One region of the Dechloromonas aromatica RCB genome, then DNA from elsewhere that is predicted to be linked to it. Evidence: predicted binding sites of a transcription regulator. Region 1 holds the regulator's gene; each other region holds the start of a gene.
What was found. The regulator sigma-54, encoded in region 1, starts transcription at its own class of promoters, with help from an activator protein. The targets are predictions, from matches to a motif close to TGGCACGCTTNCTGCTNA.
Positions count from the first base shown of each region.

Region 2: a site for sigma-54 is predicted at 4,746-4,763, ahead of DARO_RS22405 (PEP-CTERM sorting domain-containing protein). Genes of this name have one in related genera too.
Region 3: a site for sigma-54 is predicted at 4,532-4,549, ahead of DARO_RS23380 (PEP-CTERM sorting domain-containing protein). Genes of this name have one in related genera too.
Region 4: a site for sigma-54 is predicted at 3,981-3,998, ahead of xdp1 (exosortase-dependent surface protein XDP1). Genes of this name have one in related genera too.

Region 1 covers NC_007298.1:4,444,490-4,451,950, forward strand. The annotation lists gene ttcA (tRNA 2-thiocytidine(32) synthetase TtcA) at 1-404, shown strand, start outside; gene DARO_RS21105 (adenylate/guanylate cyclase domain-containing protein) at 482-1,381, shown strand; gene DARO_RS21110 (hypothetical protein) at 1,431-1,685, opposite strand; gene hprK (HPr(Ser) kinase/phosphatase) at 1,734-2,669, opposite strand; gene ptsN (PTS IIA-like nitrogen regulatory protein PtsN) at 2,679-3,125, opposite strand; gene hpf (ribosome hibernation-promoting factor, HPF/YfiA family) at 3,177-3,503, opposite strand; gene DARO_RS21130 (RNA polymerase factor sigma-54) at 3,519-4,988, opposite strand; gene lptB (LPS export ABC transporter ATP-binding protein) at 5,016-5,750, opposite strand; gene recX (recombination regulator RecX) at 5,747-6,163, opposite strand; gene recA (recombinase RecA) at 6,297-7,328, opposite strand.
Region 2 covers NC_007298.1:2,877,114-2,884,574, forward strand. The annotation lists gene DARO_RS13735 (hypothetical protein) at 149-349, opposite strand; gene DARO_RS13740 (hypothetical protein) at 1,000-1,695, opposite strand; gene DARO_RS13745 (DUF4124 domain-containing protein) at 1,765-2,316, opposite strand; gene DARO_RS13750 (hemerythrin family protein) at 2,565-2,948, shown strand; gene DARO_RS22400 (PEP-CTERM sorting domain-containing protein) at 3,270-3,935, shown strand; gene DARO_RS13760 (SOS response-associated peptidase) at 3,978-4,643, opposite strand; gene DARO_RS22405 (PEP-CTERM sorting domain-containing protein) at 4,812-5,438, shown strand; gene DARO_RS13765 (hypothetical protein) at 5,930-6,319, opposite strand; gene DARO_RS13770 (hypothetical protein) at 6,644-6,844, opposite strand; gene DARO_RS13775 (hypothetical protein) at 6,866-7,363, opposite strand; gene DARO_RS13780 (hypothetical protein) at 7,396-7,461, opposite strand, start outside.
Region 3 covers NC_007298.1:4,022,764-4,030,224, reverse strand. The annotation lists gene DARO_RS19140 (UCP032817 domain-containing protein) at 1-524, opposite strand, end outside; gene DARO_RS19135 (NAD-dependent succinate-semialdehyde dehydrogenase) at 529-1,983, opposite strand; gene DARO_RS19130 (C40 family peptidase) at 2,047-2,547, shown strand; gene DARO_RS23390 (HDOD domain-containing protein) at 2,626-2,883, opposite strand; gene DARO_RS23385 (hypothetical protein) at 2,902-3,105, shown strand; tRNA gene DARO_RS19120 (tRNA-Arg) at 3,283-3,359, shown strand; gene DARO_RS23380 (PEP-CTERM sorting domain-containing protein) at 3,871-4,455, opposite strand; gene DARO_RS19105 (HDOD domain-containing protein) at 5,274-7,430, shown strand; gene DARO_RS19100 (EAL domain-containing protein) at 7,427-7,461, shown strand, end outside.
Region 4 covers NC_007298.1:2,093,668-2,101,128, reverse strand. The annotation lists gene iscR (Fe-S cluster assembly transcriptional regulator IscR) at 1-60, opposite strand, end outside; gene cysE (serine O-acetyltransferase) at 118-867, opposite strand; gene DARO_RS10020 (serine hydrolase domain-containing protein) at 1,001-2,767, shown strand; gene DARO_RS10015 (phosphopantetheine-binding protein) at 2,771-3,031, shown strand; gene xdp1 (exosortase-dependent surface protein XDP1) at 3,122-3,946, opposite strand; gene prsT (XrtA/PEP-CTERM system TPR-repeat protein PrsT) at 4,084-6,942, opposite strand; gene DARO_RS10000 (error-prone DNA polymerase) at 7,171-7,461, opposite strand, start outside.

The DNA.
Region 1 (7,461 bases):
TGCTCTTTGGCGGGAAACTCAAGGCCATGCCGCCGAAGCTGGTGACCGATGACAAGTCGCATGTCGTGATCCGTCCGCTCGCCTATTGTGCGGAAGCGGATATTGCCAAATTCGCCCGCGGCATGGAATTCCCGATCATTCCGTGCAACCTTTGCGGCTCGCAGGACAACCTGCAGCGCCAGAAAATCCGGGAGATGATGCAGGAATGGGATAAACGTTACCCCGGTCGCACGGAATCCGTTTTCACCGCCATGCAAAATGTCGTCCCATCGCATCTCGCTGATGCCGACCTGTTCGATTTCCGGGGTTTGACGCTGGACACTCCGGTCGACGAGGGCGATATCGCCTTTGACGCGCCGGAGATGCCGATCAGCGGCATGATCCCGATAAGCCAGACTGCATAATGGGCTTTACAAGCGAGTCGTCATATAATGCAAGTCCGATACAATATTAAATCCCAACCTCAGGTTGCCGGCAGCCCATGAGCTCCACCCAACGCAAATTGATCGTCATGTTTGCCGATGTCTCCGGCAGCACAGCTCTATTCGAGCGGCTCGGGGACAAGGAGGCGATGCACGCGGTTGAGCGTTGCCTGAAGCGCATGAAGCGTTCCATCGATGGTTATAAGGGACGAACAATCCAGATTGTCGGTGACGAGTTGCTGGCCGCCTTCGAGTCGGGCGAAGAAGCTTGCCAAGCCGCCATCGACATGCAGCAGCGGATTGCCGACCTGCCGCCGGTTTCCGGGCTCAAGCTAACCATTCGTATTGGCCTGCACTGCGGCATGGTCACTGAAAGTGGCGACAAGCTGAGTGGCCCAGCAGTCGCTACGGCGGCACGAATTGCGGGCATTGCCCGGCGTGACCAGATTTTGTGCAGTTCAGTTCTGGTCGAGGAGATCCCGCAGCCAGGCGTCATCACCGCCGATGCCATGCCGGATCTGGGTACCGTCACTGAAAATGCAATTGCACTTCCATTATTCCAGATTCACTGGCCCAGCTATCAGGGCGGAGGATCCTACCCGCACTCCACTTTTGGACAAAGCAGCCAGCTTCCGGTCGAACGCCTGTGCGTCCGCCACCACGGCAAGGCCTTCTTGGTCGATGATAAAACACCGGTGCTGACCATTGGCCGCGACCTCAACTGCAAACTGATCGTTGATGATCGCAAAGCTTCGCGCCAGCATGCCCGCATCGAACGGCGTGGTGATGGATTTTATCTGGTGGATTCGAGCACCAATGGCACCTTCGTCTCACTGACTGGCCGCCAGGAAGTGATGGTGCGCCGCCATGAGCTACAGCTCGACGGCAAGGGCCGCATCAGCTTCGGTAACTCCGGTAACGACCCGGTGGCCGACACGGCGGAATTCGAGCACCTGTAAACGAAAACCGGCCATCCGCAGATGGCCGATATAACGAATTCCTAGTAAATCACTTGGCGGCAGCGTCAGCCGTGCACTTCTTCATGAAGCTGTTCTTGGCAGCGCCAGCCAGCTTCTTTTCCTTGGCGGTTGCAGCACAGGCAGAATTTTCAGCCGGCGCCGCGTCGGCCGTACACTTCTTCATGAAGCTGTTCTTGGCAGCTCCGGCCAGCTTCTTTTCGGCGGCACGGGCAGCGCAATCGTCAGCGGCGTAAACCGCAGTGGCTGAGAATGTAACGAGCAGCAGAGCGATCAGTTTCTTCATTGAATGTCCCCTTGGTCGAATGGAAAAGGCCAACGTACTATCGGCCATTCATGCATCATCGTCAAGCATCGTGCGCTGCTGGCGATCCATGAAATCCTGAAGGCTATCAATGCCGCGTAATTGCAGGATCGTGTTACGAACCGCGGCCTCCAACAAGACGGCCAGATTGCGCCCGGCCGCCACCGGGATAACCACTTTGCGAACCGGTACGCCAAGCACTTCCTGCGTTTGCGCATCCAGCGGCAACCTCGGCGCATCTGCCGCAGCAACGGTTTTCTGCAAATGTACGATCAATTTGAGCTTCATTTTCCGGCGTGAGGCGGTTTCACCGAAAATGGTTCGAATGTTGAGCAAGCCGAGGCCGCGCACTTCGAGAAAATCGCGCAACATTCCCGGGCAACGCCCCTCTATGGTGGTTGGTGCGATCCGGGCCATCTCGACCACATCGTCGGCGACCAGGCCATGGCCCCGTGAGATCAACTCAAGCGCGAGCTCGGACTTGCCCACACCGGAATCGCCGGTGATCAAAACCCCCATGCCCAGAACATCCATGAATACACCATGGAGGCTGACGGTATCGGCCAAACGGGCCGATAGATAGATGCGGAGCAGATCAATCACCGCCGAGCAGGGCTTCGGTGAAAAGATCAGCGGCGTCGAAAACTGCATGCAGGTTTCTTCAACCAGCGGCGGCGGCGTCAGACCATCGGCGACAATCAGTGCTGGAGGCTGCGCACCGAGCAGATCAGAAAGCATCTGGGCAAAACGCCGCTCACCAATGCGCATCGCCCATTCGTATTCGGCCAGGCCCAGGACCTGCAGACGTTCCGGATGAATGATGTTGATGTGGCCGACCAGATCTGCGCCGTAGTTGTTCGACCCCTTGATTTCAATCCGGCGATCAGCCTGGTGGCCAATGTGCCAGTTCAATAGCAGTTTGTCGCGGTTGTCCTCATAGAGCTGTACAAGGTTAACGTGACGCACAGACGTTTCTCAGGACTGAAACAGTGCAAGGACGGCCGCAGAATCAGGGGCAAGTTGCAGCTTTTCGCGGAATGCCCGATCGGAAAAACGCTGGGCAAGTTCGGAAAGAATCTGCAGATGCTGCTCGGTAGCCTGCTCGGGAACGAGCAGGACGAAAAGAAGATCGACCGGACGACCATCCGGCGAATCGAAGGGAACAGGTGTCGCCAGGCGCATAAATGCACCGGCTGCCTGCTTGAGACCTTTAATCCGGCCATGGGGAATCGCGACCCCCTGACCCAGTCCGGTAGAGCCCAGTTTTTCGCGGGCGAAGAGGCTGTCAAAGATTGTTGAGCGCGCCAGTCCGAGTCGAGTTTCGAAGAGAATTCCCGCCTGTTCGAAAACCCGTTTTTTGCTGCTCGCTTCAAGATCGAGCAATACCTGGTCAGCGGTCAGAAGATTGATAAGAGGGTTCATAGGGAAGGGTAATAAAGCAAGGCCGCAGCCATGGCTGCGGCCTGTCGGCGCTTATTCAGCAGCGTCAATCAGTCCCGGCTTGTCACCGCGATGGTGATCCTGAACCTTTTGCTTGTATTTCTGAACTTGGCGGTCCAGCTTGTCGAACAGCGCATCAATGGCAGCGTACAGGTCGTCGCCGGACTCTTCGGCATGCATGTCCTTGCCTGGCACGTGCACAGTCACTTCCGCTTTCTGCTTCAGCTTTTCGACGGACAAAACGACGCTAACGCCGGTTACCTTGTCGAAATGACGGACCACGGGATCCAGCTTGTTTTCGACGTATTCGCGCAGGGCGGGGGTAACTTCGATGTGGTGACCACTAATCTGCAGATTCACTTTTTTCTCCTCTCTCTACAGGGTCTTGCGTAAATTGACCGGGGGGATGTTGAGCGACTCGCGGTATTTGGCAACCGTCCGTCGGGCAACTACGATTCCCTGCTGGCCTAGTATTTCGGATAATTGGCTATCCGACAAGGGCTTCTTGCCATCCTCAGCCGCAATCAATTGCTTGATCAGGGCGCGGATGGCCGTAGCAGAACAAGCACCACCGCTATCGGTGGAGACATGGCTGCCAAAGAAGTATTTCAGTTCGAAGATACCGCGCGGTGTCGCCATGTATTTCTGGCTGGTCACCCGCGATACAGTCGACTCGTGCAGGCCGAGAATATCGGCGATTTCACGCAGCACCAGCGGCCGCATGGCCACTTCGCCGTGTTCGAAGAACTGGCGCTGGCGATCGACAATGGTCTGCGTGACACGGTGTATGGTTTCGAAGCGCTGCTGGACATTCTTGATCAGCCAGCGCGCCTCCTGCAACTGCGTAGATAGATTGCCGTTGCCCCGCCGCTGCTTGGCGAGAATTTCGGCATACAGACGGTTGATGCGCAACCGAGGGTAGGCATCCGGATTGATGTAGGCGGTCCACTTGCCCTTTAGCTTCTTCACGATCACATCCGGCGTGATGTAGCGCGCTTCAATCTGGGCATACCCGGCAGCTGGCCGTGGGTTGAGGCTGGTGATCAGGCTGTGCGCCGCCTTCAAAGCCTCGTCATCGCAACCTGTCAGACGACGAATCTTGGCGAAATCACGGGCGGCGAGCAGTTCGAGATGCTTGTCGACAATAGCCAGGGCCAGTGTACGTTCGGCACATACCGGCAAAACCTTGAGCTGAAGCTGCAGGCATTCCTGAAGACTGCGGGCACCAATGCCGATCGGGTCGAAATTCTGGATATGGCGCAGCGCAATTTCCAGCTCTTCGATTTCAATTTCGTATTCCGGCGGCAGGGTTTCCCACAACTCGACCAGCGGCGCCGAGAGATAGCCATCATCATCGAGTGCTTCGATCAGGAAACGCACCAGACTGCGGTCGCGCTCCGATAGCTGGGTCATGCCCAGTTGCCAGCCCAGATGGTCACGCAGGCTGACGTTGGCCGCATGGATGTCGCGGGAATCGCTATCGTCGTCTTCATCGCGACCGGCGCCGGTAAAGGTCCCGGCATCGGAGGCCCAGCGGTCATCGTCCACCTCCGACGGAGCCGATGGCACATCCTGCTCGCGTTCCTCGCGGGCATCCCGTTCTTCCCGCTCAACCTTTTGCTCGCGCTCACCTTCGTTGCTTTGGGGCGCGTCGAACTGCTGGGCGGCTGAGAAATTATCCCCGCCATGCTCGTCTTCGCGTTCCAGCATGGGATTTTCGAGCAGATAACGCTCGATTTCCTGTTGCATTTCCACCGTCGACAACTGAAGTAGCTTGATCGACTGCTGGAGCTGAGGAGTCAGCGCCAGATGCTGGGATAGTTTTAGCTGGAGAGCGGGCTTCATCGGATAGTGTCGGGTGGGGTCTGTCGGTTAGAGCCTGAAATGCTCGCCGAGATAAACCTTCCGTACGCTTTCATTCTCCACGATTTCGGCCGGCCGTCCAGCGGCCAATACATTTCCGGCGTTGATAATGTAGGCGTGGTCGCAGATACCAAGGGTTTCGCGGACATTGTGGTCGGTGATCAGGACACCAATGCCACGCTCTTTCAAGAAGCGAATGATCTTCTGGATTTCGAGCACGGCAATCGGGTCAACCCCGGCAAAAGGCTCATCGAGCAGGATAAAACGCGGATTGGTGGCCAGGGCGCGGGCAATTTCAACCCGCCGACGCTCACCGCCGGATAATGCAGAGGCATTGACGTGGCGGACATGTCCAACGTGCAGTTCGTTGAGCAGCCCTTCCAGCCGGTCATTTAATTCAGCCTCAGGCAGCTTGAGCAATTCGAGAACGGCGCGGATGTTTTCCTCGACGTTCAGCTTGCGGAAAACAGAGGCTTCCTGCGGCAGGTAGGACAAACCGAGACGGGCCCGACTGTGCATCGGCAGATGGGTCAGTCGGTTGTCGTCGATGTAGACCTCGCCACCATCGGCCGCCACCAAACCGACGATCATGTAGAAACAGGTGGTCTTGCCGGCGCCATTCGGGCCGAGAAGGCCGACAACCTCGCCGGATTTGACCTCGAAGGAAACATCTTCGACGACCGTCCGCGTCTTGTAGCGTTTTTTCAGGTTGTTGGCCGAAAGTTTGGCGACTGGGCTATTCATTGATCGACTCCGCGCATCACCCGGCGAATGGCATCACCGGAAAAACCGCGATATTGCAGGAAACGCATCTGTTTGGCACGCTCTTCGGCAGATTCCGGCAGATGGCCGAATTTCTTTGCCCAAATAGCCCGGCAGCGATCCGTCTCGTCGCCGGCTTCCGGCAAGGCGGTGGCGATGTCATCATCACCGACGCCTTTTTGCCGAAGCTCCTGCTTCAGGCGGGCATTTCCGTAGCGACCGGCTCGCGCCACGACACGCTGGGTGGCGTAGCGGTGATCGGAAAGCAGGCGTTCGGCCTGCAGGGTGTCGAGTACGCCGTCGAGTTCCTCCTCGAACTCGGCGTGCGCCGCGAGCTTGGCCTTCAACTCGGCCCGGCAGTAATCACGCCGGGTCAGGAGTTGCAGGGCGCGCACGCGCAACTGCGTCGCGCCGGACTGCAGCCCGGCGCTTCCTCGCCCTGACTTTGAGCGGCGCTCGACAGCGCCAGAGTCGGGCTCTGTCTCGCGAAGCCCGTCATTAACGACGGGACTTCCGCTCGACGCCTGGTCAGGCATCCGCTGCCTTGGCCGCCTTGACCGGCTTGATCACGTTGGTGCTGGCAGCCTCACGAATGCCGGCTTCGATTTCCTGGGCGATTTCCGGATTGGCTTTCAGGAATTCACGGGCATTGTCCTTGCCCTGGCCGATCTTTTCGCCCTTGTAGGCATACCAGGCACCGGACTTGTCGACCAGTTTGTGGGCAACACCCATTTCGACGATTTCGCCCTGGCGGGAAATACCCTCGCCGTAGAGGATGTCGAAAATGGCTTCGCGGAAGGGTGGGGCGACCTTGTTCTTGACGACCTTGACCTTGGTTTCGCTGCCGATGACTTCGTCACCCTTCTTGATCGCGCCGATACGGCGGATGTCGAGGCGGACGGAGGCGTAGAACTTGAGCGCATTGCCACCAGTGGTGGTTTCCGGCGAACCGAACATGACGCCGATCTTCATCCGGATCTGGTTGATGAAGATGACCAGCGTGTTGGTCTTCTTGATATTGGCAGTCAGCTTGCGCAGGGCCTGCGACATCAGGCGGGCATGCAGGCCGACCATCTGGTCGCCCATTTCGCCTTCGATTTCGGCGCGCGGGGTAAGGGCGGCGACCGAGTCGACGACGATGATGTCGACTGAGCCGGAGCGGACCAGCATGTCAGCAATTTCGAGGGCCTGTTCGCCGGTATCCGGCTGCGAGATCAGCAGGTCGCCGACATTGACGCCGAGCTTCTGGGCATATTGCGGATCGAGCGCGTGTTCGGCGTCGATGAAGGCGGCAACGCCACCGAGCTTCTGCATTTCGGCCACGACCTGCAGACAGAGCGTGGTCTTGCCGGAGGATTCCGGACCATAGATTTCAACGACACGGCCGCGTGGCAGACCGCCAACGCCCAGCGCAATGTCCAGACCGAGCGAACCGGTCGACACGACCTGAATGCCTTCGTCGATTTCGGCATCGCCCATCTTCATGATGGAGCCTTTGCCGAATTGCTTTTCGATCTGTTGCAGTGCTGCGGCGAGCGCTTTTGCCTTGTTGTCGTCCATGGTGTTACCTCGAAAATTTGAGCGGATTATGGCACAGGGGCCGAAGATGGAATAGAAATTGCAGGAATCGTTTTGTTTCGCCGGGCGACGAACGCGGTATATTTCTCGCCGAACCGAATTCAGAATTACTGTG
Region 2 (7,461 bases), 1.6 Mb from region 1:
CCTTTGTGCCTCCGACCTCACACCGCTGCCGGAGATGGCTCGCTAAGAGTCAAGAAAGTCGTCAGAAACGGAGCCGGGGAAACCCGGCTTTTTGTTGCCGCAATTTCAGCTGGCAAATATGCAAATAGAGCAGCATTCCAAATCCGCTTCATGAGTGGTGTTTTACACCTTTATGGAGATCGGTCGCCGCCAAATACTGTAGCCGCCTGATGGTGAAGGTGGTCATGTCAGCAACCAGAATTTCGATCTCCGGCGGCGGGATTTCCTCATGGCAACGCCGGTCGCTAAACCCGCTCGGCGGGCCTATATCGATCAATCTTCTATCGGCCTGCGCTCTGCGGTCACTCATGATCGGCCACCTTTTGGTGTGAAGGCGAACTTTCAAGATAGACGCTGAACCCCGAACATTCAAGATTTCAGTATCTGATGAGCCGATGGGCTATTGAGGCCAGCAAAACCGCTGCACTGGCTTATCGCCTCGCTTAGCGTGAGGTCGGGATATACTCCGCGATCGCATTTTTGGCTTGCCGATAAAGTGATACCGCAGTCACCAGTGCATTCCAGCAATGAATGAGCAGACAGGCCATCCAAAGGCTTGCTTAGCACCTCGGAGTTATCCGCAGGCGTGGCGTTGATGGTTGCCAATGGACGAAAACCCAATAAAAAAACCCGCAGTTACGCGGGTTTAATGGACTTGCTTGAAGCATGAAAAACAACTACTTGGCGCCAGGAAGGGACTCGAATAAATAGCCGAGTCAATTGCAGCACAACGGTCGTTATCTTTCAATCATCGAAGTTACACACAAAGTTACACACACAGAATCAACGCTGCCATCTGAAATCAAGTAGCAGAGGCACCTGATTTAGCAGTTGATCGGGGGTTCGAGTCCCTCCGGGTTCCTGTCGTAAGAGTCCCGGATTGTGATTCCGGTTGCCGAGCCTACGGATGAGAGATAGCAAAGCGGTTATCCAACGGATTGCAAATCCGTGCAGGTCGGATCAACCACCACCTGCGATCCACCACTGATTAGGTCGACTGACTGGAGTCGGCTTCCCGCTAAGGTTTTCAGCAATAGATATGGCAAGAGCTGCCAGCCATTCAATGTGAAAGTGAATCAGCCTGATCTGAGTCAATCGCTCTTTTTCATCTACAAGCCGATTCACATAGCTGACATGGGCACCCTGTTTTGAGGTCATCGGCCACTGACATGAACTGGTGCCCGGCCAATATTCGTGCGCATAGCTTGATCTGACTTCGCGATAGAGGAGGTTTGCATAACTGAATCTCCTCGCCTCTTCTATACGCAGTGCTGGGCACACTTCAATTACCTGCGCCTCACTCACGTCCACTTCGTCGCCAGTTACAACAAGAGGCGATTCTCGATGTTTGATCAGTTGCTCAAGCTTCGTAGCCTCGCCAGCACGCTCGTTGTTATTCAGAAACTGAATCAGAAGCGGAACGCTGATCGTATCTGCACCGTAGATGCGGTCTGAGTACCTAATTAGAAGCTCACAAAACCTGCTGCGATCTATGCGGTCATTACCTGGCCACAATTCTGCAGACATAGCGCTGAGCACAGCACAAATGATCAATGCCGCTTCGCCATATCCTGCTTCTGGAAAGCTGGAACCAATGTGTAGAGCCAAGGTGCATTTTTGCTTTACCCAATCCAAACGCCAATCATCGTTTTTCACCTAAATCCCCCTTGGCATTAGATTTCGGTTAAGGACTAACCATAGTGAGGAGTGCGGCAAAGATGTACCTCATCGGCGCATCGTCCCTTTGACGTCATAGCTCCAGCCGGGGTTTAGCAAGTCAACAGGGTGAGCGTATATCCAGAATTGAACCTGCTTCTCCGCTGCGTTGAGAGCAAGCGTGCCAAACAGGCGGCGATTGAGTTTTGGGTAGCTACATCCTGAAAGCGTGACGTCGAGACTTAATACCATCGGCGTCATGCCTGGCATGGCGAGCCCCTTCATCTTGCAGCCGTTCTCCGGAGAGGAACCGGTGATTTTTCCTTGCGCGTCTATCGATATGGTCGTCTGAACCACGGCGTGTGCTTCCGAAATCGGCTGCCCCTTAAAGCTGGCTTGATACTGAACTTGTCCACGCCAATCTCCAAAGCACGTCGTATAGGCGCTATTGCCCGAATCGCCGATTACTTTGGGGGTATTCCCCTTGGGGATAGCTGGTGTTGCATCACTGGCGCACGGCTTGTCGGTGAATGTGGTTTTCCCGTTCTCGACACAGCGATATTGGGCGAAGGCAGAAGAAGCAGCACTCAGCGTGAGTGCGATTAACAGTAGTTTTCGCATGGACAAGTCAATCAAATGGAATATCGATACTAACCGACAGAGTTATTTCATTCCATACTCCACACCCCACGGACTATGACATAAGTGATATTCCAAAGAGATAACAAAAGGAGCAAAATCTAATACAAATAACACATGTAACTAAAAGACCATGCTCGCGGACGTTGCGCTCTACCTTGTATTACCGCTTGCAGTGGTTATTTGCGCCCTTCTGGCGATCTCCACCGTGACGAAGCGCAAGGAATAGCATGAACAAGAACTTGCTACTTGGCGTACCAAATATCGACCATCAGCATCGAGAGCTATTCCGATCCTTCCAGCACCTGCTATCGATCAACTCTGGTGATGAATCATTTTCCGAGGCGCTTTCCCGCCTGACGATCCAGATTCATCAGCACTTCAAGACTGAAGAGCACTACATGGCTGGGCTTCATATGCCGGCCGCTGAGTTGGCTGAACATGTACTAGCACACACGCAGATCATTGAAGACCTGACAGAGATTCATTTCGAGACGATGCATGGCCTTGGGGTGCCGTTCGAAGAGATCATCAAGCGTGTGGCGTCCTATGTGAATCATCATGTCGTTGAGTTTGATCTTCAGCTGAAGCCGTACATTGGACATCGGGCATAAACGATCACTGACCGTGACGCCTTGAATCCTGAGCCGGGTCAATATGACCGTGGAACATGGATATTGGCGATTAATAAACGCCAGAAGGCCAAGCAACAGAGAACAGTGGAAAACCCGATTAATTCTGTCGGGAATATTTACACTCACCTCTACTGGGAATGCCATTGCCTGACTTTAGATCGTATAACCCATTAATCTATTTCGATTTCTCAACAAAGCCAGTGGCGTGGCCCGGATGTTGCATCGATGATCCACGAACAATCAACACCATCAGTCGAGTCGAGGCATATTGCTCTCTACTTGAAGCCATAGGAGGTTCCAGTGAATACGAAATTATCGAAGCTGATCGCAGGGATAGCGTTTCTATTTCTAGGAACCGCAAACGCCTTGGCTGCCCCTGTCTATGAGAGCGCCGACTTTGGTGGTGGGTTATTTAGTGTCACATCCTCTTTTGTCAGCAGACTAAATGCTGCAGGTATTAGTGGATTTAGTTCTACATCCTGTTACACCTGCGCTACTCCTGCACTCGTTTCTGGCCATTTCATCTTTGATAGTTCGGTACCTGTTCCTAGCTCAGGTTTCGCAAATGTTTTTTCTATCGGTGCAATTCCGACCGTAGCAAACAGCGCCATTTTTGAATTGAATATTGGCAGCCTGACATTCCGCTTCGGCGACCCAGGCATTCAAGGCGGCCCCGCCATTCAATACAACAATGGTGTTTATAACGGCATTTTCTTTGACGAAACATTCGACTCCCCAAACAGCACGCCTCTAGAGCTAAGCGTCCAAGGCGGGAGTTTCTCGCTGAGGAATCAATCCTTCCAAAACCTCTTAACAGGTTTCATCACTGTTGGCGCAAACGGCATGACCAACGTTCAACCATTCACCCCTGGAGGGGGTCAGAACAACGTGCCTGAGCCGACATCTATTGCTTTGGTTGGACTTGCCTTAGCTGCTTTCGGTTACGCTCGCCTAAAGAAAAGTTGATCGAGTCTGAGTTGAAGATAAGCCGGGGTTTCCCGGCTTTTTTCATTCATCAATTTCAGCGATACCCCCCCCTTCAGCTCGGCCATTGTTAATTAGCGGACTCACCGGATAAGCAGTCATCCTCTCGGCACTACATGGCCTGATCATCTGCTTCAGAGCTTCAACATCGTGATTTAGCGGATCAAGCCAAGCGTCGTACTGATCCGCCCCCAAAATTACCGGCATGCGGTCGTGGATCGGCACCATCACTTCATTTGGCTCGGTGGTAATGATGCAGGTCGTAACGAGCGTCTGTCCGTCTGGGGCTTTCCACGCGGCGAGCAGCCCGGCAAAGGCAAAGAGACCGTCAGTCGGATAGATGTAATACGGTTGTTTCTTTCCTTCGACCGTTTTCCACTCATAGAACCCACTAGCCGGGATCAGGCAGCGATGCTTGGCGAAACTTGTCCGGAAGGATGGCTTCTCGGCTACCGTCTCGCCGCGTGCGTTATTCAGCTTGGCGCCGATACTCGCATCCTTTGCCCATGATGGCACCAGGCCCCATTTAACCAGTTGGCCAACCCTGCCAGCGTCAGGTTTGTAGCGAATCACCGGGATGATGCTGGTCGGCGCGATGTTGTAGCGCACCTCATAATCAGGGCATGAGAGCAGCTGAAAGTGTTCGATCAATTGGCCGGCAGTGGCTGAGAGGGCGTAGCGTCCGCACATAAGCAGTCAGGTCATTTTGTTGCGTCGGAATACTTTACACACCATCAATATGCTGTTGATCAATAAATCATAATCGATTGAATTTAATTGGTTTATTTTTCATGGATCGTAATATGCTTATCCATTTTTGGAAGTTCAGTGTTTAACAAGCACCCGTAGGGAGGTCGTATGAAAAAACTACTTGCTTCGATTGCGCTGGTGGTTGGTACGCTTATATCGGCAACTCCTGCATCAGCCTCCATCGTCGTTACATTCACCCCATCATCACAGCACGTCAATATTGGTGATATCGCCACCGTTGATGTGAGTATTGCAGGACTTGGTTCCCAATATCTGACTGCAGTCGATTTAAACTTTTTGTATAACGGCGCTGTTATGGGCTCCAGTCGCAGTGTGAATGCAACTTCCCTCTTCGAACAATTAGGTGCCGCATTTGGATTCAACCCAAACTTCAACTTTGACACCGTTGCTGACGGTAACTGGGGAATACAAGCTAGCATCCAGGCTGACGAGGCATCGATTGCAATCGATCAGGCTGATAGTTTTCTGTTGGCGAGATTTACGTATGCTGGCGATACCAATGGCGTCAGTAGTTTCGATTTGGGGCTTGACCCGAGTACGGAGCGAAAATTTGTTGGTGCAAATGGAGCGCTCTTGGATGTAAGCGTTAATGGTGCATGCATTGCAGTTGGTACAGGTGTTTGTTCCACTACGGTCCCTGAACCAGCTTCGCTAGCTCTCCTTGGCATTGGCCTAGCAGGACTCAGCGCGTCTCGTCGTCGCAAGACCTCCTGAGCAATCAACGCTCAACATGGCCCCGCCCGAGTGGCGGGGTTTGCTTTTTCCCCTAGCGAATTACCGGCGTACAACGCCACTCCTGAACGACTCCATAGACACCATCATCTAACTCCAGTCGCTCAATCCCTCTGAGGTTAAACACCTCCGTACCAAATCCAGTTAATGCCGGCTCGTGAAGGTCAGGGATTAGATTGCCGGCCAATCCGTCAAGCCGCAAAAGCTTGGCAGCAGTTGGACGATCACCACCACCAACGGCACAAACAGTGCGTAGTTCTCCGCGATAGACCTTTCCATGGTCTATATCTCGCCAGGATAGGCGACGACCACGGCAACGCATCAGGCGAACTTCAACAAGCATCTCACGACCAATTTACTGTATGAAATCACAGTATATGATCACCTGGCGATTTCCAACAGTTTCGGAGTCATGTTTGCGACTGCACTGGGTTCTGGCCTTGATCTCCGTAGACCACCTAATCAGGTTAGTGTCAGCAATAGCCGAGCGCCCGTTCCAGCAAGTTCAGACCTGCACTGCTGCGGACTGCCTCACGCCGATCCTTGTCCCATGTTCTGCCTAGGTACAGCCGATATACAAATGGTTTAGAGATAACGCCGGCATCGGTAATTTTCTTGATTTGCCCGTCGACGTAGGCAATCTCACGGAGGACCAGCCAGGACATCGCGCCACGTACCGCCCGTTCAATCTGCGCATACGACATGCCGCGACACTTGCCCGACTCCACAAGGAGGTCAGACAGATCGCAAGTTGTGAATGATCCGTCTATCGTCTTGGCTAGGTCGTGGATTTGGTCGGTGGTAATCCGCGCTTGCGGACGGTCAAAGGTGACATCGTTTCTGATGATTGCCTGATGTGACATAGCTAGCCCCGTACAAGAGAGATGTCGCAAGTTTGGCTGGGTAGCCAGTATTTACAGGCTTTGCCAGTGGCAATATCCAAGGCTTGCTCAATTGCCATTTGAATTGTCTGTGCAGACTTGGGCGTGTCTTTTGTCAATCAGTGACGAGACCTTGAGATCTTTCAACAATCTGCCGATTGCGCGCTAACCATCGCACTAACCTGGCTGATTGTTGGGCTGATTGCTCGCCGATTACGTAGAAACTAGCGCGTAGGAAATAGACATCTTTGGACATTCAAGCGCCGGCAAAACCTTGACATCTATTAACATCACTGCCGCCGAGGATTAGGGTCTTTTAGGATTGAGCACCTTGCTACCGGCGACGACCAACTGGTCAATAACTCCTTGCAGACAGTTGTCCAAGCCTGCTGCCTTGTACTTCTCGATAACTGCAAGGGCTATCTCACTGGGGAAGTAATCAATCCTTGTGCGCCGTTTCCGGTAACGCTTTATTCGTGCGGCACCGCCCTGCTCTTTCGCTTCCATGTCACCCCTACTAGTCGAGTGTCAGCGGCGCTGCGAAACGATGTGCGCCATGCGGATTTCGGCGAGCTTTGCATCTACGTCCTGGCAGGCCTTGGAGTATTTGCGGTGCCCTTCCTGACTCTGCTGTTCAAGCGATTGCCGAGAGTTGGAGAGTAGCGGCCCCGCCAGTTTGTGGCGCTCTACTTCTTTCTGAAGATCAGCACGACGTTGTTGCTGTTCGTCATCCCGTTCAAACCCTTCACCGGCAATAAACAGGTCAGCAAGAAGCTGTGGGCGACGCCGGTCGATCTCTACGATCTCGCAACTGATCTTTTCCAGATTGGCATAGAAGCCGCAGCGCCATTCATCAAACTGCTGAAAGCGCGTTGTAATCCCCTTCGATTGCTCTTGAACCTCATCACGAATCCTCACCAAGCGGATGACTTCAGGATCGTCGTGACCGAATGTCGGCGGTAATGCGTCGGCTCGTTGGGATTCGCTACGGGTGTCGTACTCAGCGGGGTAATTGATATCTGCCATCATGCTTCCTTCGTGTGTGGTTTGGCGCTATGTCAGTTTGTTTTATCAACGACACCCAACTCTTCAAGCTCGGCACGTATTTCGATAATTCGGGGCAC
Region 3 (7,461 bases), 420 kb from region 1:
CGAGCCGCCATGCAATCCAGCTGATAGATGAAGCCGCCAGCAATGCCAAGGCTGGCGTCGAGCGCGAATAGTCGAGGCAGGCGCTCCGGTTTTTTCGGGTCGATCTTCTCCTGCGCACAGGCCAGTCGCCAGGCGCGCCTGATGCCATCGCTCGCCTGCGTTGGCGAACTCATCGCCTCAGCTGGCGTGTGGTGCAGGAAGCGGCCGAAGGCGTGCCGGCAGAACTTGTCGTATTGCCGGGTGAACAGAATGAATTCATGCCATGCGTCGTCGACCGCCTGCGAGGGCATGGCCACCATGCGACGCCCGGCCCTGCGGCACAGCTGGAAGTAATCGTGCAGCCCGGCAAGGACCTCAGTCCGCTGTTCCGGGCTAAGTTCAGGTCGCCGGGCTGCCAGTCGCTTGTCGAGGAAACGCTGATAGGGGTAGCGCTCGATGTAGGCCGACTGCCGTTGCCGGCCCCACCTGCGCCACAGTAGTGCGACGAGCAGGGCCAGAAGGGAGAGGACGATCAGTTTGCCCATCGGCTCAGGTATTGACGTCGAAACAGAGGTATTTGATTTCCAGATAGTCCTCGATGCCGTACTTCGAGCCTTCGCGGCCGAGGCCGGATTGCTTGATGCCGCCGAACGGCGAAACCTCGTTGGAGATCATGCCGGTATTGATGCCGACCATGCCGTATTCCAGCGCCTCGCCGACGCGCCAGCAGCGGCCGACATTGCGGGTGAAGAAGTAGGCGGCCAGGCCGAACTCGGTATCGTTGGCCATGGCGATGGCCTGTTCCTCGGTCTCGAAGCGGAACAGCGGTGCTACCGGGCCGAAGGTTTCCTCACGGGCCACCATCATCGCGGTCGTCACGTCGGCCAGCACCGTTGGCTGGAAGAAGTTACCCCCGCGTTCATGGCGGGCGCCACCGCACAGTACGCGCGCGCCCTTGCCGACTGCGTCGGCGACGTGTGCTTCGACCTTGCTCAGGCCGGCTGCGTTGATCAGCGGGCCTTGCGCGACGTCGGCTTCAATGCCGGCGCCGACTTTCAGGGCGCTCGCCTTCTCGGCAAACTTGGCGGCAAACTCATCGTAGATGCCAGCCTGGATCAGGAATCGGTTGGCGCAGACGCAGGTCTGGCCGGTGTTGCGGTATTTGGCCGCAATGGCACCGTCGACCGCAGCGTTCACATCGGCGTCATCGAACACGATGAACGGCGCATTGCCGCCCAATTCCAGCGACAGCTTCTTGATGGTCGGCGCGCATTGCGCCATCAGCAGGCGCCCAACGCCGGTCGAGCCAGTAAAGGACAGCTTGCGCACGATAGGGTTGGCGCACAGCTCGCCGCCGATCTCAGCCGGCTTGCCAGTGACGACATTGAATACGCCAGCCGGGAAACCTGCCTGTTCGGCCAGCACGGCCAGGGCCAGAGCCGTCAGCGGCGTCGCTTCGGCCGGCTTGACCACCACTGGGCAACCGGCGGCCAGTGCCGGAGCGACCTTGCGGGTGATCATGGCGAGCGGGAAATTCCAGGGCGTGATTGCCGCACAGACGCCGATCGGCTGCTTGATGACCAGCAGGCGCGTGTTCGCAGCCGGGCTCGGGATGCTCTCGCCGTAGGTGCGCTTGCCCTCTTCGGCAAACCACTCGACAAAGGAGGCGCCGTAGATCACCTCGCCCTTGGCTTCCTGCAACGGCTTGCCGCATTCGGCTGTGACCAGCTGGGCCAGGTCGTCGGCATTCTTGATGATCAGGCTGAACCAGGCTTGCAACAATTGGGAACGGCGACGTGCGGTCAGGGCACGCCAAGCCGGCCAGGCGGCATTGGCTGCGTCGATGGCGCGGCGGGTTTCGGTGGCGCCGCAGAGCGGTACATCGGCCAGCTTTTCCCCGGTCGCCGGGTTGATCACCGCCAGCTGGGCGCCGTCATCGGCCCTGGCCCATATTCCGCCAATCAGGTTGGTTGACCGTAGCAATTCAGTGTTCTGTAAATTCATGGTCTTGAAAATTCCTGTAAAAACTGTAAGTTATGTATTGATCCAAGAAAGTGCTTTAGCTAAATGCGTATTCCAGCCCTGATTCTGCTCTCCCTTTCAGCCTTGCTGCTTGCCGCTTGCGGCAGCCCAGGGCCGCGCTCTTCCGCCTCGACGGAAACTATAGCGCAAGCATCGCGTCCGGTCAGTGAGAAGGGCACCGAGGTGGTTTTCTACGCCATGGGGCTGATCGATACCGGTTACCGCTTCGGCGGCAAAAATCCGGAGGCCGGTCTCGATTGCAGCGGCATGGTCAGCTATATCTACGGGCAGGCGGCGGGGCTCAGGGTGCAGGGCAGCGCGGCAGATATCGCCCGCAACGGCAAACCGATCGATCGGGCAGAGCTGCGGCCGGGCGATCTGGTGTTCTTCAATACCCTGAATCGCTCGTTCTCGCATGTCGGCATCTACATCGGCGAGACGCGCTTCATCCATGCGCCGTCGACCAACGGCCGGGTTCGCATCGACCGGCTGAGCGACACTTACTACGCGCAGCGTTTCCAGGCCGCCCGTACCTTCTTCGACTAAAGTCGATCAGGCTGCCGCGTCTTCGATGGCCGAGGCCACACGGCCACGCAGATCATCCAGGTCATCGCCAAGCAGGTGCTAGGCCAGCTGCGTGACGGCAATCAAGGAAAGCGTGCCACCGGGCAGCGTCCGGTCCGGCAAATCGTAGGCATCCTTTTCATGCTGAAAGCGGATCGCCTGTCCGAGGATAGAGGGCAGCCCCCAGTTGCGGACCAGCAGGGAGCCAATGATCGGGTGGGTGCTGGGGAAATATTGTTCCTCAGCCTCGGTCAGCATTGAGCCTTCAAGTTTGCACTTGTCCAGAAGCGCGGCGTAATCCGGAAAACGGCGCATCATCAATGGTATCGCTACATCATGGAAGAACGCGTAGGTATAGGCCGCATCCGGCGAATGCCATACTGGTGGCGGGCAATCAGACTGGATGCCAAAGCCTGCAGCATCGTCCGTTTCAAGAATTGCTCGATCAAGGCTGCCGGCAAACCGTTGATTCTCGAACGCAAGGCGGAAGCCACCACGAAACAGACGGTATTTTTTGTGGCCAGGCGCTCTACGGCCTAGCGAATGCTGGAGACGCGGTTGCCACTGCCGCAAAGCGGTGAATTGCCCAGCTTGAATGCCGAGGCTGACATCCCCCGCATCATTGGTAATGATTTTGGCCAGCCGTTTCAGATCAGGCTCATTATTTTGGCGCCATGGACGCAAGCTCAGGCTGGGGGTAGAATGCGTCCCTCCCATGCGCCCGTAGCTCAGCTGGATAGAGTACTGCCCTCCGAAGGCAGGGGTCACTGATTCGAATTCAGTCGGGCGCACCAGAATTCCGTTGTAAATCAAGTGATTGAGCCATCCGTTTGGGTGGCTCTTTTGCGTTATATGGAGTTTGTGCAGAAGCCGGCGCAAAAAAGGTTGGGTCTTGGTAACGCTCCGATTGCCGAGTCTGACCTGGTCTAGCAAATCCAGGCCTTACGCAAAGACACTAGTACCGGCTCCCCATCTCGCCAACATTGCCTCAAGTGCCTGTTGTCTGAATCCGCCAACCTTGGCCATCTCGAGCTTCTTGGATAATTCGTTGATGGCGACCTGATTAGTGGCAGCCTCCTTTAATAGGCGAGCATTTGTAATGCGGCACGGCTATCGTTAATTCAGATGATCTCTAGTGAGGACGCCTTCGATGCAGGCCGCTCACTTCTGGGTGACATCTTTCCGGATATTGAATGAGTTGCCAGAATTCAGACCTTACGATGGTAACAACTCAAATTATCCGTAGGTCAGGGCGCTAAAAATGAAAAGACCCGCCGGAGCGGGTCTGCTGAGAAATATTTCAGGTTATTGCTTGCGGCGACGCGTTGCTCCCAAACCAGCAAGGCCAAGTCCGAGAAGGGAGAGTGCCCCAGGTTCGGGGACCTGATTGGCTAAAGTCACCGACACATTGTCAAGCGCTTGATACGCCGGATCATTTCGCCCGAGGAATTCAATTACGGTCGATGAGCTGGATGCTGTGACGAGGAAACTCTCATGAGTGAACCCCGGGCGGGTATTCGTTGTGTCGTTCAGCGTGTGGAAGACCGTGGCGCCACCGAAATTTGCGATGAATTCGTTTGGTCTTGCGCCATCACTGCCGTAATCGAACTCGAACAAATAGCTAGCACCTGCCGTCGTGGAGATGGTTTGCGTATTACCGCACAGATTACCCACGCATCCCATATACATTGCAAAGTTGCCAAACGGCGTATAGCCATCGAAGGAGCCACTTACAAAATTGTTACCTACGCCGCTTTGGCCCCATCCGGCCAAGCTTCCCGTCTCGAAGTCACCGTTCGTTACCAAATTCGCTTGTGCTCCCATGCTTGCCAGCATCAAAGCGGCAGTCCCAGCGATAAAACTACACTTTTTAATATAGTCCCCAAACATTATTTACTCCCTTTTTCGATTATTTCGTTTCACAACGTCGAGCGCAACGGCGTGATAAATATTTGCGGGGTGGATATAAGCAAATCGCATGCCTTCAAAAATTATTTATTAAAATCAGTTGGTTACGAATGCGTGCCCTATGTTTCGCGAAGTGTCTGTAAAATTTGCCGACACCATTCGTTTGTCCTCCATGCCCTCCAATTAGTCTGAGATTCAGCTCAAATAAGGGGGGCATTGATTCGATGTCAGCGTCCAAAATGCTCCCAAGCGCAAGACAAAAAACCATCAAGTAACAAGCCGCCATACACCCTTCGCGCCACCAGCTAACGGCTTAGAGTGATGCTCCTTACAGGCAATCCTGCTTCGAAAAACCATCATTGATGGCGAAGCAACTGCACCAGGACGGTTGTCTTGCTGCATGAGATCCTGATGTCACAACTTGTGTTCGATGCCCTCAGGAAATCGGAGAAGGGTTTCCGGCCTACCCTAACGCCAATCTGGGCCATGCCATTGTCACCTCCGAGGAAACCCCGCCTCAGGGCTTCACTGCTTGCCTGGCATCCATTGTTCGATCCTGATCGCTGCGGCTTTGCAGGCTGACCGAAGAGCATCTGGTCGAGCAAATTCGCATAAATATAGTCTAGTATGTAGCCGATCGGTATTACTAAAGTTAGGTATGCTATGTGCTGAATCATTGTTAGTGAGCTTTCATACGCCTTACCTATTGATAGTGTAGATTGCACTTGATGTCCTGAAGCCAATGGATAGATCGTCATCTCTTTCGTTCGTAATTAGACAAGCTTCGATCCAGTAAACGCATGCACCGTCTCCCCGAGTCTGTTCACGAAGCAATCGAAAGCGGTCGGATTCCGTCGCCGCCCGAAATCCTGTTGCGACTGATGCGAACTGTCGAAGACGAGCAGGCGACGATGGGTGACTTGGCTGGTATCGTTGAGCAAGACCCAGGGTTGGCCAGCCGCATATTGCGCGTGGCCAATTCACCTGCGCTACGCCGAGGAACAGAGCTCAAGAATCTTGAAACCTGCCTGATCGCTCTCGGTACGCGACTGGTTCGCTCACTCGCCACCTGTCTTTCCATCCAGAGACTTTTTGAACGCGACACCAAGCTGGAGGGGGCTGACGTTGCCGACTTCTGGAGCCATTCACTCCTGGTTGGCGAGCTCGGGCGAAGTATTGCTGAGCTTGCGGGCTACCCGCATCCTGATGAAGCCTATCTGTCGGGGCTGTTGCACGATATTGGTGAGCTTATTCTGCTGTCGGCCATTGGCGAACCCTATCGCCGCTTCATGGTGAATGCGGAAGGCAATGCCAGATTGCTGACTGAAGAACGGCAGCTGTTTGGCACTACGCACGCCGAGGTCGGTGGGTGGCTGATCGACCACTGGGAATTGGATTCCGTGCTGGCCGATGGTGTGTCTTTTCACCATGCATCGGGAGGGCAAATTCAGACGGCAACAGCCTTGCCGCAGATCGTCTGGATGGCTCAGGCGCTGAGTGCAAGCATGGAAGATTCGCCTGAGTTTGGTTTGGCGCTCAACGGTAGCAGCCTCAAGGTCGAGAAATCAGCCCTGATTGCTGCGCGAGAGCGCGCCATCCAGCGAACCCGGCAAATTGCAGAGGCCATCGGAATTTCCGTTCCCGAAGTATTTCCCAAGCGCCGTAGGCTGATGTCGCCCCCTGCAGTGAGTTCGCCTGCTTCGGAAAGTGCTGCAGAGGACGATCTCACCGCAATGCTCGGTGGCATGGCGTTGCTGCAACCGCTGCAACAGGACTTGTTCCAACTGGGCAGTGACACAGAAGTCTTGCTGGCCTTGCGAGAGTCCGCGCGAATTCTCTTCGAACTCTCCAAAGTGGCCATCCTGTTGGCGACTGAAAAAGGAGATGCACTGTCCGGCGAAAAGGTGGGGGCTCAACCGGAACTCTTCCGGCAGCTTGCGATCCCCCTGCTTGCATCCCGCTCCCTGGCCGCCGCGGCGGTCATCGGCCGTCAGATACGGACAACGTTTGAACAGCCTGAATCGCTCCCCTTGCTCGACTTGCAGATCACCCGGGCCTTAGCGACTGAAGGCCTGCTGTGCGTCCCTATGCTGGCACGCAACCGCGTCATTGGCGTCATGATTTGCGGCTTGTCGGCCAAACAGTATGGTCGTCTGCAGCGCCGAATACCCTGGTTGGCCAACTTTGGCAAAATTGCCGCAATCAGTCTCGATGCCCTGATGGAGGCCAAGCATCACCGGCAGCAAGTCGAGGCGGAACTGAGCCATCAATTTAACCACCATGCACGCCAGATCGTTCATGAGGCCGGTAACCCGCTCGGTATTATCAAGAGCTACCTCAAAATTCTCGAACGGAAACTTCCGGAGGATGGTGTTCGCCAGGAGCTGGTGGTGTTAACCGAGGAAATCGATCGGGTCGCCAATATCGTTGGCCACATGACCCATGCCCTCAGTGGTGCCCCGAAAACCCAGGATAGCGATCTGACCAGTCTCCTCAATGATTTCGTGCTGTTATACGCTGACTCCTTGTTTAGAGACAATGGGATACGGTTTGAGGCAACGCTCCCGCAAACGGCAATGCCGATTCAGGTCAATCGGGACAACCTGAAGCAAATTGTTCTGAACCTCTGGAAGAACGCCTCGGAAGCGCTAGTCGCCGGGAAGTGCGTCAAAATTTCTGTCAGTGACAACATCATTCATGACGGCAATGGCTATGTCCAACTGCGTGTCGACGACAATGGCCCGGGGATGTCGGAAGAGACGATTCAATCGATCTATCGCCCGAAAGCCATCTCCGAGACTGGACAGCGTGGTATCGGACTTTCTGTGGTGGGCAGACTGGCCAAACAGGAAGGGATACTTATCACCTGTCGCAGCCAGATCGGGGTCGGTACCAGCATTGCGCTGTTGATTCCAAAACTCGGCAATTCGCCTGACGCATTGATGGGGCGTGCATGAACGCGATTACTGCACTGTACGAGCTCGCGAG
Region 4 (7,461 bases), 2.2 Mb from region 1:
GCGCAAGGCGAGGTCCATCATGGCCGTTACGGCAAAACGTCCTTTGGTCGTTAAACGCATTCCGAGCTCCTGCTAATAACCTAGTATTAAGGTCAACTATATATAAACCAGAGAAAATTAGTCAACTATTTTGCTCAGGTATTTCGGATCAAAGGAATCAGCCTGCTGAACTTCTTCATCGCACTTCACGCCTTGCGCCTCAAGCTCCTTGACCAGAGAGGCAAGACGACGATCCGTCTCGGACGCATGATCAAGCAGCGCATGGATGGCCTTGGCCAACGGATCATCCTGATTGCGAGCAACGGCATACGCAGAGAACCCCAGCTTTTCCGCTTGCGCCTCACGTTCGCGGGTTAGCTGGTCGATAATCCGGGCCGGGTTGCCAACGGCTGTAGCACCTTCCGGGACAGGCTTGGTTACGACTGCATTCGAGCCGACCTTGGCGCCGGCGCTGATGGTGATCGGGCCAAGCACCTTGGCACCAGCACCGATGACCACGCCGTTTTCCAGTGTCGGGTGACGCTTGCCCTTGTTCCATGAGGTGCCACCCAGCGTAACGCCATGGTAGAGCGTGACGTCGTCACCGATCACTGCGGTTTCACCGATGACGACCCCCATGCCGTGATCGATGAAAAAGCGTCGACCAATCGTGGCTCCCGGGTGGATTTCGATACCAGTCAACATGCGGGAAATATGCGCCGTAAACCGCGCCAGCCAGCGCAGGCGATGGCCCCACAGCCAGTGAGCCAGACGATGCATGATCAGGGCGTGAATACCCGGGTAGCAGGTAAGCACCTCCCAGGATGAACGAGCCGCCGGGTCGCGGTCAAAAACCGCACGGATGTCCTCACGCAGATGCCGGAACATGAAGCCTGATCTCCCTATACAAAGGAGGGCAATTTTAAAATACTCGACTGAATTTGTCAGCTATTTTCCCCGAAGACAAGCAGTGGTATCTGTTTATAATCCATTGCCATTGCAGCGAAAGCTCCCCCCTTTGATGAATCACCGCCTCGCCCCACTCCTTGCCGGTGTCGTTCTTTTGCTCAGCGGCTGCGCCACGCCTCCACCCGCATCACAAAACGACGTCCGCGGCGACTATGGCCATACACAGAAACACCTGGCCTGGCTGATCGACCGTGAGATGGCGCAAAACGAAATCACCGGAATCAGCATCGCGTTGGTCGATAACCAGCAGGTTGTGTGGCAACAAGGCTTCGGTTACGCCGATCTGGAAAACAAGACACCGGCGACACCAGAAACGATCTATCGAGCCGGCTCCATCGCCAAGGTATTTACCGCTGCCGCCACCATGCAACTGGCCGAACAGGGCAAACTCGACATCGACAACCCCCTGGCGTCTGCGCTGCCCGAATTCTCGATCAAGAGCCGCTTTCCCAATGCCGCCCCGGTGACACCGCGCAACATCATGTCTCACCACTCCGGGCTGCCATCGAATTTCCTGCGCGGTCTCTTCGTTCGCGATCCTGATCGCTTCGACTCGGTGGTTGAGGCCATCCACGACGAACATCTCGCCTTTCCACCCAACTACGTTTTTTCCTATTCAAATCTCGGCGTGGCGCTGCTTGGCGCAGCAATCCAGAAGGTCAGTGGCGAAGCCTTCGATATTTACATGCATAACCACCTCTTCCTGCCACTAGGCATGCCCCAGAGCAGTTTCGCCCAACGCCCGATCGCCAAGACCTACGATCGCAACAAGGAGAGCGAGGCTTTCTCGCTGCGCGACATGCCGGCCGCTAATCTGCTGAGCAATGTCGTTGACCTGAGCCAGTTCATGAAAATGCAGTTTGCCGACGGCAAGTCAGGCAAATATCAAGTGCTATCCGCAGCCTCCCTGCACGAGATGGTACGCATCCAGAACAAGGATTTCCCGCTAACCTTCAAGCAATACGTCGGCCTCGGCTGGATGATGAGCGGCATCGACATTCCCGGCGGTGGCCCGGTGGCCAGTCACGGCGGCTCACTGCCCGATTCGCACAGCATGATGGCCATCTTGCCGGAGCACAAACTGGGGGTTGTCGTTCTTTCCAACTCAGCCACCTCGCATGTCGCCGTCTCGAAAATCGCTACCGAGGCCCTACGCCTGATGCTGGAAGCCAAGACCGGCATTCGCCAAAACCCGGAACCACCAGTCCGTGCCGCCGAGCGCGCACCAAGCTCCGAAGAGTTGCGCCAGTTCGACGGCAATTTCGACACGATGGTCGGACTAGCCAGAATCAGCACAAAATCCGGTCAAATAGACGTTGACGCCGCCGGCCACCAATTCCGCCTGGTGCCACATGAAGATGGGCTGCTAACGATCAAATACAAGCTTCTCGGCATGCTGCCAGTGCGCGTTGGAGCTTTCGAGGACATCCACCTATCGATGGCCAATGTCAACGGGCGCCAGATCATCGTTGGAAGAATTGGAAACGAATCGCTGATCTTCGGTGAAAAACTAAAACCCTCGGTCATTCCCGAGCGATTCCGGCAAAATCTTGGCAATTACGAAATCGTCGGCAAGATTGATGGCCCATCGCCTGACAGGCTTTTGCTCAAGGAAGACCATGGCATGCTGATCGGCGAAGCCCACTTTCCCGAGGTTCCCGATCTGTTGTTGAGGATCGCTTTCCTGCCGGTATCCGACAACGAAGTGATTACCGCTGGCCTGGGTACCAGCCGGGGCGATACACTACGCCTGATCGAAGCGGGCAATGAAGCCATGCTGGGCTTTTCCGGCATTCAAATGCGCAAGAAACTGAACTAAAAAATGAACGAATTACATCTTGAACTGAAGACTTTCATTATCGAAACGATGAATCTCGAAGACATCACGCCGGCAGATATCGATGACGAAGCGCTGCTTTTTGCCGACGAAGGCCTTGGTCTAGACTCGATCGACGCCCTTGAGCTTGTTCTTGGCCTGAAGAAAAAATACGGCGTGATACTTGAAGCTGGCGATGAAAAAGCGCGCGAACATCTACGCTCGGTTGCCACGCTGGCCGCATTGATACAATCAAGCAGACAGTAATTTTCGGCAGCCGCTTACTTTCGGACGCGGCTTTCCCTCCAAGAAAAACGGCACCCAAGGTGCCGTTTTTCTTTTTAGCAGAAGCGTAGATTAGCGACGCTTGCGCAAACGGAGCAAGCCAATGAGGCCAACTCCCATCAATGCCAGCGAGCCAGGCTCCGGGGCCTTGTTAGTTGAACCACAACCAGCCGTACCCGCCGTCGAGCCAGCAGCACAGACGGTGCCACTAACCGTACTCAGCTTGACGTAGTCGAAGCCGCCGGTATTAGTCCCAGTGGCGGAAGCAACCAGAGGATTGAATGCACCGATCAACCAGTAAGAGGAAGCAATATTGCCCGCCGTATTAAAAGACTGGGTATAGGTACTGGAAGTACCATTCGTGTTTGCAACCACCGTCCAGCCATTTGCGGTCAGCTTGTCGTAGGTCAGCCCCTTCAACATGGTATCCACATTGAACGTGCCGGTTCCCGTGAAAGCCAACACGGTCAGGTCGGAGTCACCAGAAATCCAACTCAGACCCACACTAGTCAACTTGACCACCGAGGCACCAAAGTTGAGCAATGCCATATCGTAGCGCTGCTCGTTGTCTATCGCATGCTCAGGATTCACCCCTTCATTCAGGTCACAGTATGACCCACTCGAGCATGCATCAGCATTTGTAATGCCGCCATAATACACAGGACTAGCAGTCGTCCCCATATTGGTCTGCCCCACCCAAGTTGCATCTCGGATGGTTTGTGTAGCGCCATTATTGGCCGAGCTAGCAGAAGTATCGATTCCACCGGTGTTTGCCACACCGCTGATAGTGACCCCTGTGCTTGGAACCGCCCCTGTCAAGTTCCAAGTCACGGCTGAGGCCTCGCCTACGACAAGCAAGCTGACTGCCAGAACGACTGCTTTCAATTGGTTTTTCATTTTTTTACCCCAAAGGTACTTTGCTGATTCAATTTTAGCAAAAAGCGTACCTGAATAAATATTCCTTGAATTTCAATGAAATGGAAAACTTTTATTCACTAAAAAACAAATGTTGTAAAGAATCTCGACATCTGGCGCTATTCATTGACTACCCCCAACTCCCGCCGAAGTTGCCCGAATAAAGCAGTCCCTTTGAACTCGCCGGAGCTAGCGATGGCAGCCCGCAATTCCTCCTTCGCCTCATCGCGTCTGCCTGCCTTGGCCAAGGCATAGGCAAGATGGAAGCGAATATCGCCATTTTCAGGGCTACGCAAGCGTGCTTCTCGCAAGTACCTCAGCCCAGTTTCAAGTTGCTCCTTGTGCACCAGAATCCAGCCCAGGGTATCGGCATAGGCCGGATGATTAGGTGAAAGATTGATCGCCTTTTCCGCGACTTGCTGGGCAGAAGGATCGTTCATTTGCAAGAGCAAGTTGGCGTAGTTATTTAGCGAAACAGCATCATCAGGGTTGGCTGCAAGCAGTTTTTGATAAGCCTGTTTCGCCACAGGAAGCTGTCCCACACGGAACAAGATATCGGCCAGCGCTTTCTGGGCCCGCTGGTCCTCGGGGTGGGTTTTTACCCAGGCCTCGAGGAAGGCCGAAGCTTTTCCTGACTCACCCGCCCTCGTCTGCGCGTCGACCAAAGCCAGGGCATTGCCGCTGGTTTCTTCACGAGCCACAAGCTTGCGATAGCCGGTGACTGCAGCCTGATACTGGCCGCGCATCATGGCCAATTCTGCGCCGGCACGAATCGTCTCGACGTCGTTCGGGTGCTTTGAAGTCAACGTCCTGAGGGCCACATCAGCCTTGCCTGAATCACCGCGCCGCGCTTCAACCTGGACCGCCAGCGCGAGCGCAGCGACATCATCCGGATTTCCCTGAAGGGCCTTGGAAACGCTGTAGGCAGCGCCGTTAGGGTTGGCGGCCGCCAACTGCATACGCGCGATCGAGACCTGGGCCTTCGGATCAAATTCAGCTAGGCGCGTTGCGGTCGTCAGTACGTTACGGGCATTTACAGCATCCCCTGTGGCCAGGTAGGTCCGTGCCAAGGCCTGTTGCACCCTCAGACTTGTCGAGAACTTGCTAACCAGGGCCTTGGCTGCCTTGAGCGCCTGTTCTCCTTGGCGTTGATTGAGGTACAGATCAATCAACGCCAAGGTCGGACCAGGATCAGTACGCTGGACATCACCCGCCTTGGTCAGATGACGAATGGCTTCGGCCGGGCGCTCAGCCCGTTGTTCAAGCAGGCCGTACTCGAACAGCACCTGATAATCGTTACTGTCTTTTTTCAATAAAGCATCAAGACGGCGACGTGCCTCATCGAAGCGCTTTTCACCGATGTCCAGACGTACCAGATTCAGAACAGAGGGGGCAAAAGCGGCATCTTTGGCAAGCACCTGCAAATAGGCACTACGCGCCCCTGCTTTGTCTCCACTTGCGCCCTTGATCGTCCCCAGAAAATTCAGTGCCGTCAGATTCGCCGAGTCCTGTTTGACCATTGCCTCCGCGGTTTTCATCGCTTTGTCTTTCTTGGCCTGGCGCATGTAAAGCGTAGCCAGGGCCATCCCAGCACGAAAATCAGCCGGGTTGGCGGAAAATGCCTTTTCCAGACTGGCCAGCCCTTTCTCGGCCTGTCCCAGACCAAGCTGGCTCAAGCCCAGCGAGCGGTTCATGTCGGGGGAACCGGTGCGAGTTGCAGCCTTTTCCAGAAGGTCTGTCGCTTGCGCATAGCGTCGTTGGGCGAGATTGACCGTTCCCAGCAGGTACATCACCTGAGGGTCGTCCGGCGTAGCTCTTTGCAGGGATTCGAGCAAAGTCTGAGCACGACCGTAATCCTTTGCATCGGCATAAATCGAAGCCAGTAATTTTTTTGCCCCCAGATTACTTGGGCTGCGCGCAATGAGCGCATCCAGATACTCACGCGCCTTTTCGTGGCTACCCAGGCCGTAATGCGCCAAAGCGGCCGCCATCAACAATTGCTCGCGCCGCGCCAACCAGGCAGGAGGAAGACTGTCGACGGTCCGCGTCACCTCTTTAAGCGCTGCGTTTGTCGCATTGGCATCGCCGTGCAGACTGGCCAAGACAGCCCGAAGATAAGCCGCACGAGGCTCATCTTCGGCAAAGGTTTTCAGGTAATCAAGATCTTTTTGAGCATCGGCATTGCGCTTCAGATCGATCAACAATGCTGCACGAGCGATGCGTGCATCAACATGTTTCGGCGCCAGCGTCAGCGCCTTGTCATAAGCGGCCAGGGCTCCGTTGGCATCAAACGAAGCGTGCAGCACCGAGGCTTTGATATTCCAGGCCGAACCGTTATTGGGTGCCAGTTCAACGGCCTTGTTGGCCTTTTCCCTGGCCTGATCGAGTCTTCCGGCAGCCAACAACATCGGCACTTCAGCGATGAGCGGCAGCGGCGACTTCGGATCAATGGCCTTGGCATTCTCAAAACTTTGGACCGCAAGACTGCTCTTGCCAGATTCCAAGTAAGCATTTCCCCGCATGGTCAGCACTTCGACCTGCAATGCGGGAGGCAAACCGGAAGCTGGTATTTTTTCGATAACCGCTTCCGGGCGGCCTAGTGCAAGATAAATCTGCCCAAGCGGCAGGGCGACTTCTCCACGATTGACGCCCTGCTTGAGCGCCTCCTCAAATGCGGCTTCAGCCCCCTTCAGATCGCCATTTTTAAGTAGTGCTTTGCCGAGCAACAGGTGCGCTGCAAGCATTTTCTGATCTTGCTGAATGGCGTTTTTCAACTGAATGACAGCCGCAGGCATCTCGTTATTTTCATACTTGCGGAGTGCATCTTCGTAATAGCTCGCTGCTTTCTCAGGTGTTGCCTCTGCGATAGCAGAAAGAGCAGCAGTAAGAGTGACTGCTACGGATGCGCGAAGGGCAAAGCCTAGCCCCTGCCTAATCAGTCCCAGGCCGGACAGCTTGAGTAATTTTGGGTGCATCATTGCGTTCGTCAATCCGATTTGATGAGATCGCACGGCTGGTGCGTATCAATGGCAGTTTGGATGACACGATATTAATGATGATTAGGGGTTGCACGCTGTGCGTTTTGTCACGATTTCAGGCCAATAGTAAGAATATCATCCGGACGCCCGGGTACATAAATGGCATATTCTTAGGCAACAAATTGATTGCTCAAAAGTCATACGCGACTGTCAGCGAGATGGTCTCGTTCAGTGAAAATCCCGGCTGACCGTTTCCAGCCGCCCCAGCCAGGCGGAGAGATCAACCAAGCGCTTGGCGACCAGATGCACCACCTCTCCTTCGACCTGCAATTGTCCGTAAACCCCGAGCAGCGTTGAGCCAAGTAGTTCGCGGCGCTGTTTTTCGACGAGTTGCGGATGAACGACCACGTTGCTCAATCCGGTTTCGTCTTCCAGCGTGACAAAGACAATGCCGGTTGCGGTGCCCGGTCGCTGACGGCCGACGACAATGCCAACGGATCGGATCAAGGTATGGTGCCC